One region of the Streptomyces roseochromogenus subsp. oscitans DS 12.976 genome, then DNA from elsewhere that is predicted to be linked to it. Evidence: riboswitches for the same ligand, from Rfam matches in the RefSeq annotation. Region 1 holds a riboswitch; each other region holds the start of a gene.
What was found. Region 1 has a riboswitch for cyclic di-AMP ahead of M878_RS66250 (transglycosylase SLT domain-containing protein). Riboswitches for the same ligand answer to the same signal wherever they lie in the genome.
Positions count from the first base shown of each region.

Region 2: linked by a shared signal. The riboswitch ahead of M878_RS59930 (M23 family metallopeptidase) and the one ahead of M878_RS66250 (transglycosylase SLT domain-containing protein) in region 1 are both predicted to bind cyclic di-AMP.
Region 3: linked by a shared signal. The riboswitch ahead of M878_RS74835 (LysM peptidoglycan-binding domain-containing protein) and the one ahead of M878_RS66250 (transglycosylase SLT domain-containing protein) in region 1 are both predicted to bind cyclic di-AMP.

Region 1 covers NZ_CM002285.1:3,832,768-3,838,136, reverse strand. Annotated here, with positions in the region: gene M878_RS66265 (carboxylate--amine ligase) at 1-886, shown strand, start outside; gene M878_RS66260 (FAD-dependent oxidoreductase) at 933-2,135, shown strand; gene M878_RS66255 (HAD family hydrolase) at 2,269-3,081, shown strand; gene M878_RS66250 (transglycosylase SLT domain-containing protein) at 3,299-3,793, opposite strand; cyclic di-AMP (ydaO/yuaA leader) riboswitch at 3,798-3,971, opposite strand; gene M878_RS66245 (polyprenyl synthetase family protein) at 4,616-5,369, shown strand, end outside.
Region 2 covers NZ_CM002285.1:2,302,328-2,307,696, reverse strand. Annotated here, with positions in the region: gene M878_RS59940 (M16 family metallopeptidase) at 1-853, shown strand, start outside; gene M878_RS59935 (M16 family metallopeptidase) at 850-2,238, shown strand; cyclic di-AMP (ydaO/yuaA leader) riboswitch at 2,450-2,610, shown strand; gene M878_RS59930 (M23 family metallopeptidase) at 2,623-3,378, shown strand; gene M878_RS59925 (GntR family transcriptional regulator) at 3,578-4,264, shown strand; gene M878_RS59920 (HPr family phosphocarrier protein) at 4,415-4,696, opposite strand; gene M878_RS59915 (bifunctional acetate--CoA ligase family protein/GNAT family N-acetyltransferase) at 4,874-5,369, shown strand, end outside.
Region 3 covers NZ_CM002285.1:5,823,196-5,828,564, reverse strand. Annotated here, with positions in the region: gene M878_RS74855 (Ppx/GppA phosphatase family protein) at 1-449, opposite strand, end outside; gene M878_RS74850 (DUF501 domain-containing protein) at 469-1,002, opposite strand; gene M878_RS74845 (FtsB family cell division protein) at 1,032-1,508, opposite strand; gene eno (phosphopyruvate hydratase) at 1,642-2,922, opposite strand; gene M878_RS74835 (LysM peptidoglycan-binding domain-containing protein) at 3,277-3,966, opposite strand; cyclic di-AMP (ydaO/yuaA leader) riboswitch at 3,971-4,145, opposite strand; gene M878_RS74830 (LysM peptidoglycan-binding domain-containing protein) at 4,328-5,369, opposite strand, start outside.

The DNA.
Region 1 (5,369 bases):
CGCGCTGCCGCGCCGGCTCGCCAGCAAGCAGGGCCTGCACGAACTGTGTGTGGAGCACGGCATCGCGAGCCCCGCGTCGGCGTTCCCGGAGTCGTACGACGACATCGTCGCCTTCGCCGACACGGCCCGCTTCCCCGTGGTGGCCAAGAACCGCGAGGCGTTCGTCCGGCGCAGCAGGCCCGCGGTCAACGGCACCACGAGGATCGCCACCCGCGAGGGCCTGCTCACCCTCGCCCGTGACTGGGGCGACGAACCGGGCGTGATCCTCCAGGAGTACCTGCCGCGCGAGGAGGCCGAGGACTGGATCGTGCACGCCTGCTTCGACCAGGACTCCAGCCCCCTCGCGCTGTTCACCGGCGTCAAGGTCCGCTCATGGCCGCCGCACGCCGGTATGACGGCGAACGCGTACGTCGTCGACAACCCGGAACTCACCGACCTCGTCGCGCGTTTCATCAAACAGATCGGCTACAGCGGCATCATCGACCTCGACCTGCGCTTCGACCGGCGCGACGGACAGTACAAGCTCCTGGACTTCAACCCGCGCATGGGCGCCCAGTTCCGCCTCTTCGAGAACGAGTCGGGCGTGGACGTCGTACGCGCGATGCACCTGAATCTGACCGGCCGCGCCGTACCGGAGGGGGAACAGCGCGCCGGCCACCGCTACATCGTGGAGAACATCGACCTCCCCGCCCTCCTCGCCTACCGCCGCAGCGGCTATACGACGCCGCACGCGCCGGCCCGGGCGAGCGGGACGGAGCTGGCCTGGCTCGCGGGTGACGACCCGCTGCCGTTCCTCACGATGCTCGCCCGCTTCGTGCGCCCGGGCGCGAAGCACCTCTATCAGCTGTGGCGGACCAACCGCCGCGGCAGCACCACCACGAAGTAGGCAAGGCCACCAAGGAGTGGCGCACCGTGTCCTGGGGAGGGACTTCGTGACTCGACCGGTTGCAGTCATCGGGGCCGGGCCGTTCGGCCTGTCCACCGCCGCCCATCTGCGGGCGCGCGGCATGCCCGTCCGCGTCTTCGGCGACCCCATGGTCAGCTGGCGCGACCACATGCCCGAGGGCATGCTCCTGAAGTCGACACCCGCAGCCTCGAACTTCGACTGCCCGCAGCCCGGCCACACCCTCGCCGACTACTGCGACGCGGCCGGGATCCGCCGCCTGGTGGCCGACGAGGACATCATCCCGGCGGATACGTTCATCGGCTACGGCGAGTGGTTCCAGCAGAAGCTGGTGCCCGACGTGGAGCGGGTGCGGGTCGTCGCCGTGGACCGCGCCGGGAGCGGGAGCTTCGAACTGAAGCTGGACTCGGGTGAGTTGTTCACCGCGCGCGCGGTTGTCGTCGCCACCGGACTCTCGGGCCTCGCGCACCTGCCGGCGGAGCTCGCGGGAGCCGCGGCGGACGGACCGGCGCCCACGGGCCCGGTCTCGCACAGCTCCCAGCACCACGACCTGAGCCGGTTCGCCGGCAAGGAGCTGATCGTGGTCGGCGCCGGCCAGTCCGCGCTGGAGACGGCGGCGCTCGCCGCCGAAGCGGGGGCACGCGTGCGTGTCGTCGCGCGCGGCCGCGGCCGGGTCGCCTTCGGCGCCCCGCCCTGGGAGCAGCCGAAGCTGCGCCCCGAGTCCCCCTTCGGCAACGCGTGGTCGCTGTGGGCGCTCAGCTATTACCCGCATCCCTACCGCTATCTGCCCGAGGCCACCCGCCACCACCTGGTCCGCCGCGTCCTCGGACCGCTCGGCGCCTGGTGGCTGCGTGAGCGCTTCGAGAGCGCCGTGCAGGTACAGGAGGTCGAGCGGGTCGTGGCCGCCGAGGCGGCGGACGGCAGCCCCGTCCTCACGGTGCGCACGCACGGCGGGAGCGCCGAGCGGCTCACCGCCGACCATGTCATCGCGGCCACCGGCTACCGCGTCGACATCGCGGCGATGGACTTCCTCGGTCCCGGACTGCGCACCCGGCTCGCGGTGAGCCGCGGAACGCCCAAGGTCGGCCCTGGCTTTGTCTCCTCCGTGCCCGGTCTGTACTTCACCGGCCTGCCGGCGGCGTCGTCGTACGGCCCGGTGATGCGCTTCGTCTGCGGCACGGAGTTCGCCTCCCCACGGCTGACGAAACACCTGGCGGCGGCCCACGGCTGAATCCGCGGGGGGCCGGAGCGAGCGCTTGAGGACGTCATCAAGGAGGCGGCGGGCACCACTTGGGCTGATCAGTACGTAAGTACGCAGGACGACAAGATGAGTCGGCGGGGCGCGGTATCCGTATTCTCTGATCATGGCAGCCTCCCCCGCGTATGCACTGATCGCCACCGACCTGGACGGAACGCTGCTGCGCGGCGACGACACCGTCTCCGAACGGTCGCTCGCCGCGCTCGCGCGGGTGGCGCGGGCCGGTGCCCGGCACCTGGTGGTGACGGGCCGCCCGGCCCCGCGGGTACGGCCTCTCCTCGCATACCTCGGCTGCACGGGACTCGCGGTGTGCGGGCAGGGCGCACAGGTCTACGACGCCCTATCCGGGCGCCTGTTGTGGTCGGTGCGGCTGGATCGGGACCTGGCCGAGACCGCGCTCGGCAAGATCGAGGCGGAGGTGGGGCAGGTCTACGCGGCTGTCGACCAGGACGGTGTCGACGGGCTCACGCTTATCGAGCCCGGCTATCTCATGCCGCACCCGACCCTGCCCGCGGTGCGGGTCGGCCGGCGCGACGACCTGTGGTGCGAGCCCATCAGTAAGGTGCTGCTGCGCCATGCCACCCTGTCCGACGACGAGTTGGCCGCCATCGCGCGCGTGGTGGTGGGCTCGCTCGCGACGGTCACCATGTCGGGGCCGGGGACCGTGGAACTCCAGCCGTCCGGGGTGACCAAGGCGACCGGTCTCGCACTGGCCGCCGAGCGGCTCGGCGTCGCCGCACAGCAGGCCCTGGCGTTCGGCGACATGCCCAACGACATCCCGATGCTGGACTGGGCCGGACACGGGGTCGCCATGGCCAACGCACATCCCGAACTCAAGGCGGTGGCCGATGAGATCACCCTGTCGAACGAGGCTGACGGCATCGCGGTCGTCCTCGAAAAACTGTTCCCGACCGACTGACCGGCACATCAGTACACAACCGATGGACCGGCACGTCAGTACGCGACCGATCGACCGGCACATCGGTACACGACCGGCTGACCGGCATATCGGTGCGTGGCCGTCCGTGGCAGGCCCGGTGGATGCCCGGCGGCCGCCCGGCACGCCCCCGTCCGTCAGGTGCGGGTACGCGCCGGACGGCCGGGGTCATTCCGGTCCGCCGGACGGGCGGGGCCTGTCAGTACGCGCTGTAGACGTTGTCGATCGACCCGTAGCGCGCGGCGGCGTAGTTGCAGGCCGCGGTGATGTTGGCGACCGGGTCGTAGAGATCGAACGCCGTACCGGCCACGTGGTAGGTGTTGAAGGTCGGCTGGATGACCTGCAGCAGGCCCTTGGACGGGGTGCCCGCGGCGGCGTTGGAGTCCCAGTTGTTGATGGCCAGCGGGTTGCCGGAGGACTCCCGCATGATGTTGCGGTAAATGCCGTTGTAGCTGCCCGGGATGCCCTTCTGGGCCATGATCGCGAGCGACTCGCGGATCCAGCCGTCGAGGTTGTTCGAGTACCCGGCGCGAGTGGTGGAGGCCACCTTGGTGGTCGTCGTGCCGGTGGCCGCGGAGGCGCTGGTGGCGCCGATGAGCGGCAGGGCGAGGACGGCGGCACCGGTGCCGAGGACGGTGAAAGTGCGGAAGAGACGGTTGGTCCGGGTACGGCGGTGCTGAGCGGAAGCAGGCATGGGGAAGTCCTCTCCGACGCCTGCGAGGTGAGCTGTCGGGTTCGGGCGGGGAGGTGCCCGGCCGTGCCTCGGGAAAGGCACGGCTTCACCCCTAGCCGTTCCGGTGCGACGTGTGCCGTTCCGGTCCGGCGACTTACCTGGGTCCCCCGCTCCTGCCGTATGAATCAGTTCGTCGAGTGGGTTACGCGGGCGGCGGCAGGATTCGGCGTCCGCCCGGTGGCCGGGAACGTATGCGAGAGCACATGTCGGGAACAAGGGCCTGATTCACAGAAAGCACTATTTGACCTTGTTCTGTGCCCTATAGGGTGCTTGATCCTTTGCGGTTGCCAATTCTCAACTCGCCGACGCGGCAGGGCGGAAGGGATGTCGGGTCAGTGGGGGGTGCGGGTGGGTGCCAGTGACCCAACTCACGAAGTGACAAAATAAGGCAAAGTGGACATAGGGGATTTGGATGGTTCGGCTGGGTGGTGGAGCCTGTGGCGCGATGCCCGTCGTTGCCGTGGTGGTCGCGTCCACGAGAAGGGTTGCAGCGGGAGCTGCCCGGGAGGGGTGTGCGGGATGGGGGTGCGGAGGGAGGCGTGCGTGTTACTCCGCTCGCCTCTCGGTTCGCGACAAAGTGGGCGGATTCCTGTTAAGTCGATAAATGTCCGTTATTAGCACTTGATCAAAAACATACCGGTCATGATCTGATACCGCCTGGGCTGGACCGGTGGGCGCTATCGGTGATCGAAAGAGGACCGGATACGCTGACTTGAGTGATGGCAGCGACCTATCGACAAACCGTGTAATCGCCAGCAGACACCAGCAGACAGGAGACCCCTCGTGACCGTCGTCGGGCCGTTCGGGCTGAGCGTGCGGGACCAGGCTCTGGAAGCCGATGTCCAGGTCGGATTGGCGGCTGTCGAGGAAGGCTTGCTCGAGGCCACCAAGAGCGAGGTCCCGTTCATCACGGAGGCCGCGCAGCACCTCGTGCGAGCCGGCGGGAAGCGGTTCCGGCCGCTGCTCGTGATGCTCGCGGCCCAGTTCGGCGACCCCTATGCTCCGGGCGTCGTGCCGTCGGCCGTGGTCGTGGAGCTGACCCACCTCGCCACGCTGTACCACGACGACGTCATGGACGAGGCGGCCGTGCGGCGCGGTGTGGACAGTGCCAACACGCGCTGGGGCAACTCCGTCGCGGTCCTCACCGGCGACTTCCTCTTCGCCCGCGCCTCCCAGATCCTCGCCGACCTCGGCCCCGAGGCGGTCCGGGTGCAGGCCCTCGCGTTCGAGCGGCTGGTCACGGGCCAGATCCTGGAGACCGCCGGCCCCTCGGACGGCCGCGATCCGGTCGAGCACTACCTGGACGTGCTCGGCGGCAAGACGGGCTCGCTGGTGGCGGTCTCGTGCCGGTTCGGCGCGATGATGTCGGGCGCCGACGAGACGGTCGTCGATGTGCTCACCCAGTACGGCGAGCGGCTCGGGGTCGCCTTCCAGCTCGCCGACGACGTCCTGGACATCGCCTCCGACTCGCATGAGTCCGGCAAGACTCCCGGCACCGACCTGCGCGAGGGCATCCCCACCCTGCCCGTGCTCCGGC
Region 2 (5,369 bases), 1.5 Mb from region 1:
CGCGGCCACCCTGGAGGACGCCCGACGGTTCTTCCGCACCTACTACGCGCCGAACAACGCGGTGCTCTCGGTGGTCGGAGACATCGACCCCGTGCAGACCCTCGCCTGGATCGAGAAGTACTTCGGGTCGATCGCGTCCCACGACGGCAAGCCCGCGCCGCGCGACGGCTCCCTGCCGGACGTCATCGGCGAGCAGAAGCGCGAGGTCGTCGTCGAGGAGGTCCCGGCACGCGCCCTGATGGCCGCCTACCGGCTCCCGCAGGACGGCACGCGCGCGTGCGACGCGGCCGACCTGGCCCTGACGGTCCTCGGCGGCGGCGAGTCCTCCCGGCTGTACAACCGGCTGGTGCGCCGCGACCGTACGGCCGTCGCGGCCGGCTTCGGCTTGCTGCGCCTGGCCGGCGCGCCCTCGATGGGCTGGCTGGACGTGAAGACCTCCGGGGACGTCGAGGTGCCGGTCATCGAGTCCGCCATCGACGAGGAGCTGGCCCGGTTCGCCGAGGAGGGCCCCACGCCCGAGGAAATGGAGCGCGCCCAGGCCCAGTTGGAGCGCGAGTGGCTGGACCGGCTCGGCACGGTCGCCGGCCGCGCCGACGAACTGTGCCGGTTCGCCGTCCTGTTCGGCGACCCGCAGCTCGCCCTGACCGCCGTCAAGCGTGTCCTGGAGGTCACCCCCGAGGAGGTCCAGGAGGTCGCCAAGGCCCGCCTGCGTCCCGACAACCGCGCGGTCCTCGTCTACGAGCCGCTGTCCGCCGAGTCCGCCGAGCACACCGAGGAAGCGGGGCGCGGTGAGGACCCGGAGCAGGAAGCGACCGTAGAGGCCGGAAACGAGAACGAGGAGACGGCCAAGTGACCGAGCTCGCCACCATGGACTTCCACCCCCAGCCGCAGCCCGGCGCGGCCAAGCCGTGGGCGTTCCCGGCCCCCGAGCGCACCGCGCTCGACAACGGCCTGACGGTGCTGCGCTGCCACCGCCCCGGCCAGCAGGTCGTCGCCGTCGAGGTGCTGCTGGACGCGCCCCTGGACGCCGAGCCGGCCGGCCTGGACGGCGTCGCCACGATCATGGCGCGGGCCTTCTCCGAGGGCACCGACAAGCACTCCGCCGAGGAGTTCGCCGCCGAGCTGGAGCGCGCGGGCGCCACGCTGGACTCGCACGCCGACCACCCCGGCGTCCGGCTCAGCCTGGAGGTTCCGGCCTCCCGCCTGGCCAAGGGCCTCGGCCTGCTCGCCGACGCCCTGCGCGCGCCCGCGTTCGCCGAGAGCGAGGTCGAGCGGCTGGTCCGCAACCGTCTGGACGAGATCCCGCACGAGCTGGCCAACCCCTCCCGCCGCGCCGCCAAGGAACTCTCCAAGGAGCTCTTCCCGGCGACCTCGCGGATGTCCCGCCCGCGCCAGGGCACCGAGGACACGGTCGAGAAGATCGACGCCTCCGCCGTACGCGCCTTCTACGACCGGCATGTACGCCCCGCCACGGGCACCGCGGTCGTGGTCGGCGACTTCACCGGGATCGACCTGGACGCCTTGCTCGGCGACACCCTGGGCGCCTGGAGCGGCACCCAGGGCGAGCCGCGGCCCGTGCCGCCGGTGACCGCCGACGACACCGGCCGTGTGGTCATCGTGGACCGCCCCGGCGCGGTCCAGACGCAGCTGCTGATCGGCCGCGTCGGCCCCGACCGGCACGACCGCGTGTGGCCCGCGCAGGTGCTCGGCACCTACTGCCTCGGCGGCACCCTCACCTCCCGCCTGGACCGCGTCCTGCGCGAGGAGAAGGGCTACACCTACGGTGTGCGCGCGTTCGGGCAGGTCCTCCGCTCCGCCCCGGACAGCACCGGCGCCTCGATGCTCGCCATCAGCGGCTCGGTGGACACCCCCAATACCGGCCCGGCGCTGGACGACCTGTGGAAGGTGCTGCGCACCCTCGCCGCAGACGGCCTGACCGACGCCGAGCGGGACGTGGCCGTGCAGAACCTCGTCGGGGTGGCGCCGCTGAAGTACGAGACCGCTGCGGCCGTAGCGGGCACGCTGGCCGACCAGGTCGAGCAGCACCTGCCCGACGACTTCCAGGCGACGCTCTATCAGCAGCTGGCGGTGACGGGCACGGTGGAGGCCACGGCGGCCGTCGTCAACGCCTTCCCGGTGGACCGGCTGGTGACCGTCCTCGTCGGTGACGCCGCCCAGATCAAGGCGCCGGTGGAGGCGCTCGGCATCGGCGAAGTGACCGTGGTGGCGGCCGAGTAAGGGCACGCGCGTGTGAGGGCCCTGACGACCTACGGGTCGTCAGGGCCCCTGCTGTTCCACTCCCTTCCCCAGATGCCCGATTTGCTCCGGAGGTTGCCTGTCTGCCCTGTGGGATGCGCTACAAAAGCCCGGATCCGTTTGGGGTTGGAAAGCGGGCTTCCGTAGCGTCGGCCGGGCTGTTCGTCAGGCAGTGCGCCGCACCCGCGGCACCGGACAGCCATCGCCGAGTCCCCGTACGGCGCGAGCCAGGGGAGCCGGGGACCCACCGTCCCTGGGGTGAATCGGGCGCCCGCGCGGCAGCGAGGGGGCCCGTAGGAGACCTTCCTGCTCCGAACCCGTCAGCTAACCCGGTAGGCGAGAGGGAAGGAAAGGACCAGCCACTTCATGGCGTTCATATGCGCCACCGGGAAGCACCGCAAGCCCGGCCGGGTCAAGCGCACCACCGCTCAGGCGGCCGGCATCGCGGCCCTCACGACCACCGGTGTCATCGGCACCCTCGCGGCCGCCCCGGCGTCCGCCGCCCAGAACTCCGTCGAGCAGACCGGCCTCACCCCGGTGATCACCGTCGGCGACGACATCGCCGAGCACATCGACGCGCAGGCCACCGCCCAGAAGCAGGCCGCCGAGGGGAAGGCTGCCGAGGCGGCCGCGGCCAAGGCGGCGGCGGAGAAGGCCAGGCAGGAGCGCGAAGCCCAGGCCCGCGCCGCCCGCGAGGCCGAGCGCGCGCGGCTGAACGCGTTCGTCGCCCCGATAGCCGACTCCTATGTCTCCACGGGCTACAAGGCCAGCAGCTCCCTGTGGTCCTCCGGCTCGCACACCGGCATCGACTTCCACGCGGCCGCCGGCACGCCCGTCCACGCGGTCGGCTCCGGCACCGTCGTCTCCACCGGCTGGGGAGGGGCATACGGCAACCAGATCGTGATCCGGATGGCCGACGGCATGTACACCCAGTACGGCCATCTGTCGTCCATCGGCGTCTCGGTAGGCCAGCGGGTCACCCCGGGCCAGCAGATCGCCCTGTCCGGCGCGACCGGCAACGTCACCGGCCCGCACCTCCACTTCGAGGCCCGTACGACCCCCGACTACGGCTCGGACGTCGACCCCGTCGCCTACCTCCGCAAGCACGGCGTGAACGTCTGACCCTCCGCGCACGCGGTATCCGCCGCCCCGGCTCACCGAGCCGGGGCTTTCGCCGTTTTGCGCGGTGCAGACCGTACTCGCTGACCAAAAAATATCCATGGAATCCGACCCGCCGTCGGAAATTCCGGCGCATTGGAATAGAGTCACGGAACACGCGTCCATCGTCGACGTTTCACGGGGATTAAGGCGGAGGTCGGTCATGCGTATTCCGGCGCACTCGGTGTGCACGGCGATCCGGGACGACATCGTCGCCGGTGTCCACGCGCGCGGCGGCCGCCTCACCGAGGAAGTCCTGGCCCGCCGCTACGGCGTCTCGCGCGTCCCCGTCCGTGAGGCCCTGCGCACCCTGGAGGCCGAGGGCTTCGTGGTGACCCGCCGGCACGCGGGCGCGTGCGTGGCCGAGCCGACCGAGCAGGAGGCCGCCGATCTGCTCGACATGCGCATGCTCCTGGAGCCGCTCGGGGCCGCCCGGGCCGCACAGCGGCGCACCGAGGCCCATCTGAAGGTGCTGCGTGGCCTGGTCAGGCTGGGCCAGGAGCGGGCCAGGCGGGGGCACAGCGAGGATCTGCGCTCACTCGGCGGCTGGTTCCACGAGACGCTCGCCCAGGCCTCCTGCAGCCCCTCACTGACCGCGATGCTCAGCCAGCTGCGCCACAAGATCGCCTGGATGTACACGGTGGAGGCGTCGCCGAGCCCGGTGGAGTCCTGGGCGGAGCACGGCGCCATCGTCGACGCGGTGGCGCGCGGCGACGGCGAGCGCGCGCGGGCGGTCACGGCGCTGCACACCGAGCGCGCGACGGGCGCGCACCGGCTGCGATTTCCCGGGGCCGGCGAGCGTGTGAGGACTTCGCAACACGCCGTAAACATGTCGGGCCTTCGGCATTAACACGGGCGCCGTATACAAAGAAGTGGAGTTATTCGGCGCCGTGTATTTCACGTTGCCCTGATTCCGGTGTGCGTGCAGTGGGCCCGGAAAAGCCGGAATCGCGCCGCCCGAAAAGGGCGACGCGGTTCCGGAATATCTGTGCGCCGGGGCTCAGACCGTCTCGGGCAGTTCCTCGAGGCCTTCGGCGACCAGCTTCGCCAGACGGTCCAGGGCGATGTCCGCGCCCTCGGCGTCGGAGGCGAGGACGATCTCCTCGCCACCCTGGGCACCGAGGCTCAGGACGGCCAGCATGGAGGCCGCGTTGACGGGGTTCCCGTCGGCCTTGGCGATCGTCACCGGGACGCCTGCGGCCGTGGCGGCTCGGACGAAGATGGAGGCGGGACGGGCGTGGAGGCCCTCGGCCCAGCCGACGTTGACGCGGCGCTCAGCCATGTGTTGCTGCCCTTCAGTCTTCAGGGTTGTCTAGACCAGTTTCCCATATCGTGAAGCCTGCCCGGATCGGACCTTCGTCCTGTCCCGGAGTGTCGTCGGACCGCGGCCTCGATCCGACTTCCGTCCTCCACAGACTGCCCCGCGCCGTTGTCGGACGCGAGCCGTACTCTGGGCCCCATGCAGACCCCGGCGGACCGGCACGACCGGCACGAGTACCCCGCCCACTGGGAGGCGGACGTAGTGCTGCGCGACGGAGGTACCGCGCGCATCCGGCCCATCACCGCTGATGACGCCGACCGCCTGGTCAGCTTCTACGAGCAGGTCTCGGACGAGTCGAAGTACTACCGCTTCTTCGCGCCGTACCCACGCCTGTCCGCCAAGGACGTCCACCGCTTCACGCACCACGACTTTGTGGACCGGGTGGGACTCGCGGCCACCATCGGCGGCGAGTTCATCGCCACCGTACGCTATGACCGCATCGGCGCCGACGGCATGCCCGCCTCCGCGCCGGCCGCCGAGGCCGAGGTCGCCTTCCTGGTGCAGGACGCGCACCAGGGCCGCGGGGTCGCCTCCGCCCTGCTGGAACACATCGCGGCCGTCGCCCGCGAGCGTGGTATCCGCCGCTTCGCCGCCGAGGTGCTGCCCGCCAACACCAAGATGATCAAGGTGTTCA
Region 3 (5,369 bases), 2.0 Mb from region 1:
ACGACGAACTCCGTGGAGCCGCCGCCGATGTCCACGACGAGATACGGCTTGGTCACGTCGCTCCGACCCATCAGCTCCCTGGTCGCACCGGTGAAGGAGAACTCGGCCTCCTGGTCGCCGGTGATGACCTCCGGCTCGACCCCGAGGATGTCCAGCACGCCGCGCACGAAGTCGTCGCGGTTCGAGGCGTCGCGGGAGGCGGAGGTGGCCACGAAGCGGAGGCGCTCGGCGCCGTGCTCCTTGATGATCTCCGCGTACGCACGGCAGGCGGCGAAGGTCCGCTCCAGCGCCTCCGGAGCGAGCCGGCCGGTACGGTCGACGTCCTGGCCGAGCCGCACGATCGTCATCCGGCGGTCCAGATCGACGAGTTCACCGGTCTCGGGGTGCACATCGGCGACCAGCAACCGGATGGAGTTGGTACCGCAGTCGATGGCGGCGACGCGGGTCATGGTGAGGCCCCTCTTCTCTCTACTTGTCCGCGGCGTCGGCACACGGCACGACGCACGTCCCCTTGGCCCACCACTCCGGCAGCATCGCGATCGCCTCGTCGCCGAGCGGGTTCACACCGGGCCCGGCGGCCAGCGAGTGGGCCACCAGGACATGCAGGCACTTCACCCGGTCCGGCATACCCCCCGCACTCGGAAACCCCGTCAGCTCCTCGATCTCGTCCCGCCGCCGGATGTAGTCCTCATGCGCGGAGCGATACGCGGCGGCCAGCTCCGGATCCGTCCGCAGCCGCTCGGTCATCTCCTTCATCACGCCGTTCGCCTCCAGAGTGCCGATCACGGAGGACGCCTTCGGGCAGGTCAGGTAGTACAGCGTCGGGAAGGGCGTGCCGTCGGGCAGCCGCGGCGCGGTCTCCACGACATCCGGCTGGCCGCAGGGACAGCGGTGCGCGATGGCCCGCAGGCCCCGCGGCGGACGGCCGAGCTGCTGCTTGAAGGCCTCGACGTCCGCATCGGTGGGCTCGGTGCGCGGAGTGGGCGGCGGGGGCGTTTCCATGACTGCTTCAGGTGGCTTTCTATCGATTGCTACTGGTCGGAGGCGTCGGACTTGTCGACCCCGTCCCAGATGTTCGCGTACCAGGGCCGGTGGGCGGCCCTGAGGTCGTAGCGGGACTGCTTGGCCGCACCCGGGTCCACGACGATGTACCCGGTCTCCCCGGGCATCACATAGTGCAGCCGGAGCCGGATCTGCTGCTCGGCGTAGGAGTCGTCCTGCCAGCGTGCCTTGAGGTCGCGCAGCTGCTCGACCCGCTTACGGGCCTGCTCCTGCTGCCGCTGGAGGTCGGAGATCTGCGCGCGCTGGGTGACGTACTGCCGCATCGGGTAGGCGAGGGCGACGATCATCGAGCACAGCACCAGCGCGAGCAGGGCCGCCCGGCCGGTGAGCCTGGAGCGGCGGTCCTGCCGCTTGGTCTGCGAACGGTAGACCCGGGCCGCCGTCTGCTCGCCGAGCAGCCGCAGCCTGGTCGCGGTGGAGAACCGGTCCCGGTCCTTCACGGCCATGTCCCGCCTCCCCTTGTCCTGTGCGCTGCACACGTCGTCCTGTGTACTGCACACGCGCGTACGTCCCCGCACACGGTACGGGACCGGGTACGGGGACGTACGTACGACTGGCTAAGCCTTACCCTCTACGGGCTCAGCCTTTGAAGCGCGGGAAGGCGCTGCGGCCGGCGTACACCGCGGCGTCGTCGAGGATCTCCTCGATGCGCAGCAGCTGGTTGTACTTGGCGACACGCTCGGAGCGGGCCGGCGCGCCGGTCTTGATCTGGCCGCAGTTGGTGGCGACGGCCAGGTCGGCGATGGTGACGTCCTCGGTCTCGCCGGAGCGGTGGGACATCATGCACTTGTAGCCGTTGCGCTGGGCCAGCTCGACGGCGTCCAGGGTCTCGGTCAGCGAGCCGATCTGGTTGACCTTGACCAGCAGGGCGTTGGCGGTGCCCTCCTCGATGCCGCGGGCCAGGCGCTCCGGGTTGGTGACGAACAGGTCGTCGCCGACCAGCTGGACCTTGTCGCCGATGCGGTCGGTGATGACCTTCCAGCCGGCCCAGTCGTCCTCGAACAGCGGGTCCTCGATGGAGACGAGCGGGTAGGCCGCCACCAGCTCCTCGTAGTACTCCGTCATCTCGGCGGCGGAGCGCTCCTTGCCCTCGAAGAGGTACTTGCCGTCCTTGTAGAACTCGGAGGCAGCCACGTCGAGCGCGAGGGCGATCTGCTGGCCGGGGGCGTAGCCGGCCTCCTTGACGGCCTCGATGATGAGGTCGAGGGCCTCGCGGTTGGAGCCGAGGTTCGGGGCGAAGCCGCCCTCGTCGCCGAGGCCGGTGGACAGGCCCTTGTTCTTCAGGACCTTCTTCAGCGTGTGGTACACCTCGGCGCCCCAGCGCAGGGCCTCGGAGAAGGACTCCGCGCCGATCGGGGCGATCATGAACTCCTGGATGTCCACGTTGGAGTCCGCGTGCGAACCGCCGTTCAGGATGTTCATCATCGGCACCGGCAGCAGGTGCGCGTTCGGGCCGCCCAGGTAGCGGAAGAGCGGGAGGTCCGAGGCCTCGGAGGCGGCGTGGGCGACGGCGAGGGAGACGCCGAGAATGGCGTTGGCGCCGAGCGAGCCCTTGTTGTCGGTGGCGTCCAGGTCGAACATGGCCTGGTCGATCAGGCGCTGCTCGGTGGCGTCGTAGCCGACCAGCTCCGGACCGATCTGCTCGATGACGGCGAGGACGGCCTTCTCGACGCCCTTGCCCTGGTAGCGGTTGGGGTCACCGTCGCGCAGCTCGATGGCCTCGAAGGCACCGGTCGAGGCGCCGGACGGCACGGCGGCACGACCCGTGCTGCCGTCGTCGAGGCCGACCTCGACCTCGACCGTGGGGTTGCCTCGGGAGTCCAGGATTTCCCGGGCTACGACGACGTCGATGGACGGCACGAGCATCTCCTTCTTGGATGTGACGCTGGAAGTGCGAGGTGGTGTGCCTTACGGCTGTGCCTTGCGACTAGAGCCTAACCGTCTCCGGGGGATCAGCCACCGACCGACCGTCCCGTGGACGGAGAGGGACACGCAGACGGTACCCATTGTTCACCGATGGAACAAAGGGGGGTTCCGATGATCCCGGACTGAAGAGTGGGGAAACGTGGCGCGAAACAAAAGACCCCGCCCCGGCGCGTACGGGGGAACACGCGCCGGGGCGGGGAGCCCGTGGGGACGGGGGGTGACCCTCACGGGAGCTTCAGTGTGGGGGGCGATGTGAGGGCGCCGTGGATCCGGCCGGAGCCGGATGTGTCACTTCAGGTGCAGCTGCTGGCCCGGGTAGATGAGGTTGGCGTCCTCGACGATGTCCTTGTTCAGCTGGAACAGCTTCTGCCAGCCGCCGGCGACGTGGTGCTTCTCGGCGATGGAGCTGAGGGTGTCGCCCTTGACCACCTTGTACTCGCCGTCGCCCTTCTTGACCTTCTTGCCGGTCGGGGTGGTGACGGTCTTGCTCTTCGCCGGGGCCGTGCGCTCGGCGGAGCGGGTGGCGGCCTGCTGGTCGGTGGAGCGGGTGGTGGTGCCGGTGCTCTTGCTCGACGAGGTGGTGCTCGGGGCGGAGCCGTTGTACGCGGCGGAGGACAGGCCCGTGCCGCAGACCGGCCAGGCGCCCTTGCCCTGCGAGGCGAGGACCTTCTCGGCGACGGCGATCTGCTGCGCCTTGGTGGCCTGGTTGGCGGCCGGGGCGTAGGCGGTACCGCCGTACGCGGCCCAGGTGGAGGCGGAGAACTGCAGACCGCCGTAGAAGCCGTTGCCGGTGTTGATGGACCAGTTGCCACCCGACTCGCACTGGGCGACGGTGTCCCACTCGGAGGCGGTGGCGGCCGAGGCGTTGCCGGCCGCCATGAGCGGGGCGGCTACGGCGGCGCCGGTGACACCGACGAGCGCGACGGCCCGGACGGCCTTGGACGGACGACGGTGCTTGCCCTTGCCGGAGAACAGCATGGATCGATCCCCTCACCGACGCCTGCGAGGTGAGCTGTCGGGTTCGGGCCGGTTGAGTTGCCCGGCCGCACGCCCGCTGTCGCGGGCCTGCGGCTTCACCCCAAGCCGGTTCCGGCGTCAACTGCCGGTTCCAGCACTTACCTTGGGTCCCCCGCTCCTGCCTACGGCGCATGACGCGACGACTGTTCCCGGGCAACCGCTGGCAGGATTCGGCGTTACGGCTGCCGGGGCTCGTGGTGACGAGCGGTCCTGACCGTAGACAGGTGATCGAGGGAATTTCAAAGACGATCAGGGCTTCTGAGACTCATCCCACACTTTCGCCAAACCGGACATTAGGCGCGAAGCGGGGCGTCAACTCCCGCTACTCGGCGTCCTTTTCGCCCGTGACTTTCAGGGTCTGACCGGCGGTGATGTGGTTCGGGTCGGCGCCGATGACCTTCTGGTTGGCGGCGTAGAGCGCATGCCATCCGCCGTCGACACCAAGAGAGTCGGCGATGGAGGTGAGGGAGTCGCCCTCGCGGACGGTGTAGGTGTCCCGTTCGCGGTCGGCATGACGACCGGATCGCGGGGCGTTCTGGCCGTTTGCCGCGCTTGCGCCCGCGCTCTCGTCCGCGCTCTCGCCACGGTGACGTCCGCCGCTGCTGAGCGTGCCGGTGTCGACCAGGCTCCAAGAGCCGCTGGTCTGCTGGGAATTGTCCGACTCATCCGTGCCGGGAGTCGCCGTGGGCGAGCTGTCACCCCCCTGCCGGCTTTCGTCACCGGTCGAGCCGGTCTCGTCCCCCTTGTCGGACTTGGGGGTACTTGCACCGGTGGAGCCGTCGGTCGCCTCCGGGGTCCCGGTGGCACCCTTGCCCGGGCTCGCACCGGGAGCCGGCGTGGCGGTCGCGCCGGACGAGGAGGAGCCGGAGGCATCCGGACCGGGAGAATCCGGCCCGGTGGAATCCGAACCGGAGGCGGAGTTGGAGCCGGAGCCCGAGTCGGCGCCAGGGCTGGCGTCAGAGCTGGAACCGGAGCCGGAATCAGAGCCGGAACCGGAGCCGGAGCTCGATCCGGAGGAGGACGAATCCGGCAGACCGGACGGATCGGAGCCGCCGGACGAGCCGGACCCGGCACTGGACCCACCGGAGCCGCTCACGCCGGGGTCCACGTCGACCGAACCGGAGTGGGAGGTCAGACCGGCGGTCAGCGCGCACATGGCCCACGGCTTGGTGCCCTGGCCGGCGAGGATCTTCTCGGCCACGGCTATCTGCTGGGAGCGGCTGGCCTGGTCGGCGCTGTCGGCGTACTGCGTACCGCCGTACTTGTCCCAGTCGTCCTGCGAGATCTGCAGGCCGCCGTAGTAGCCGTTCCCGCTGTTCGCGCTCCAGGAGCCACCGCTCTCGCACTCGGCGATCTTGTCCCAT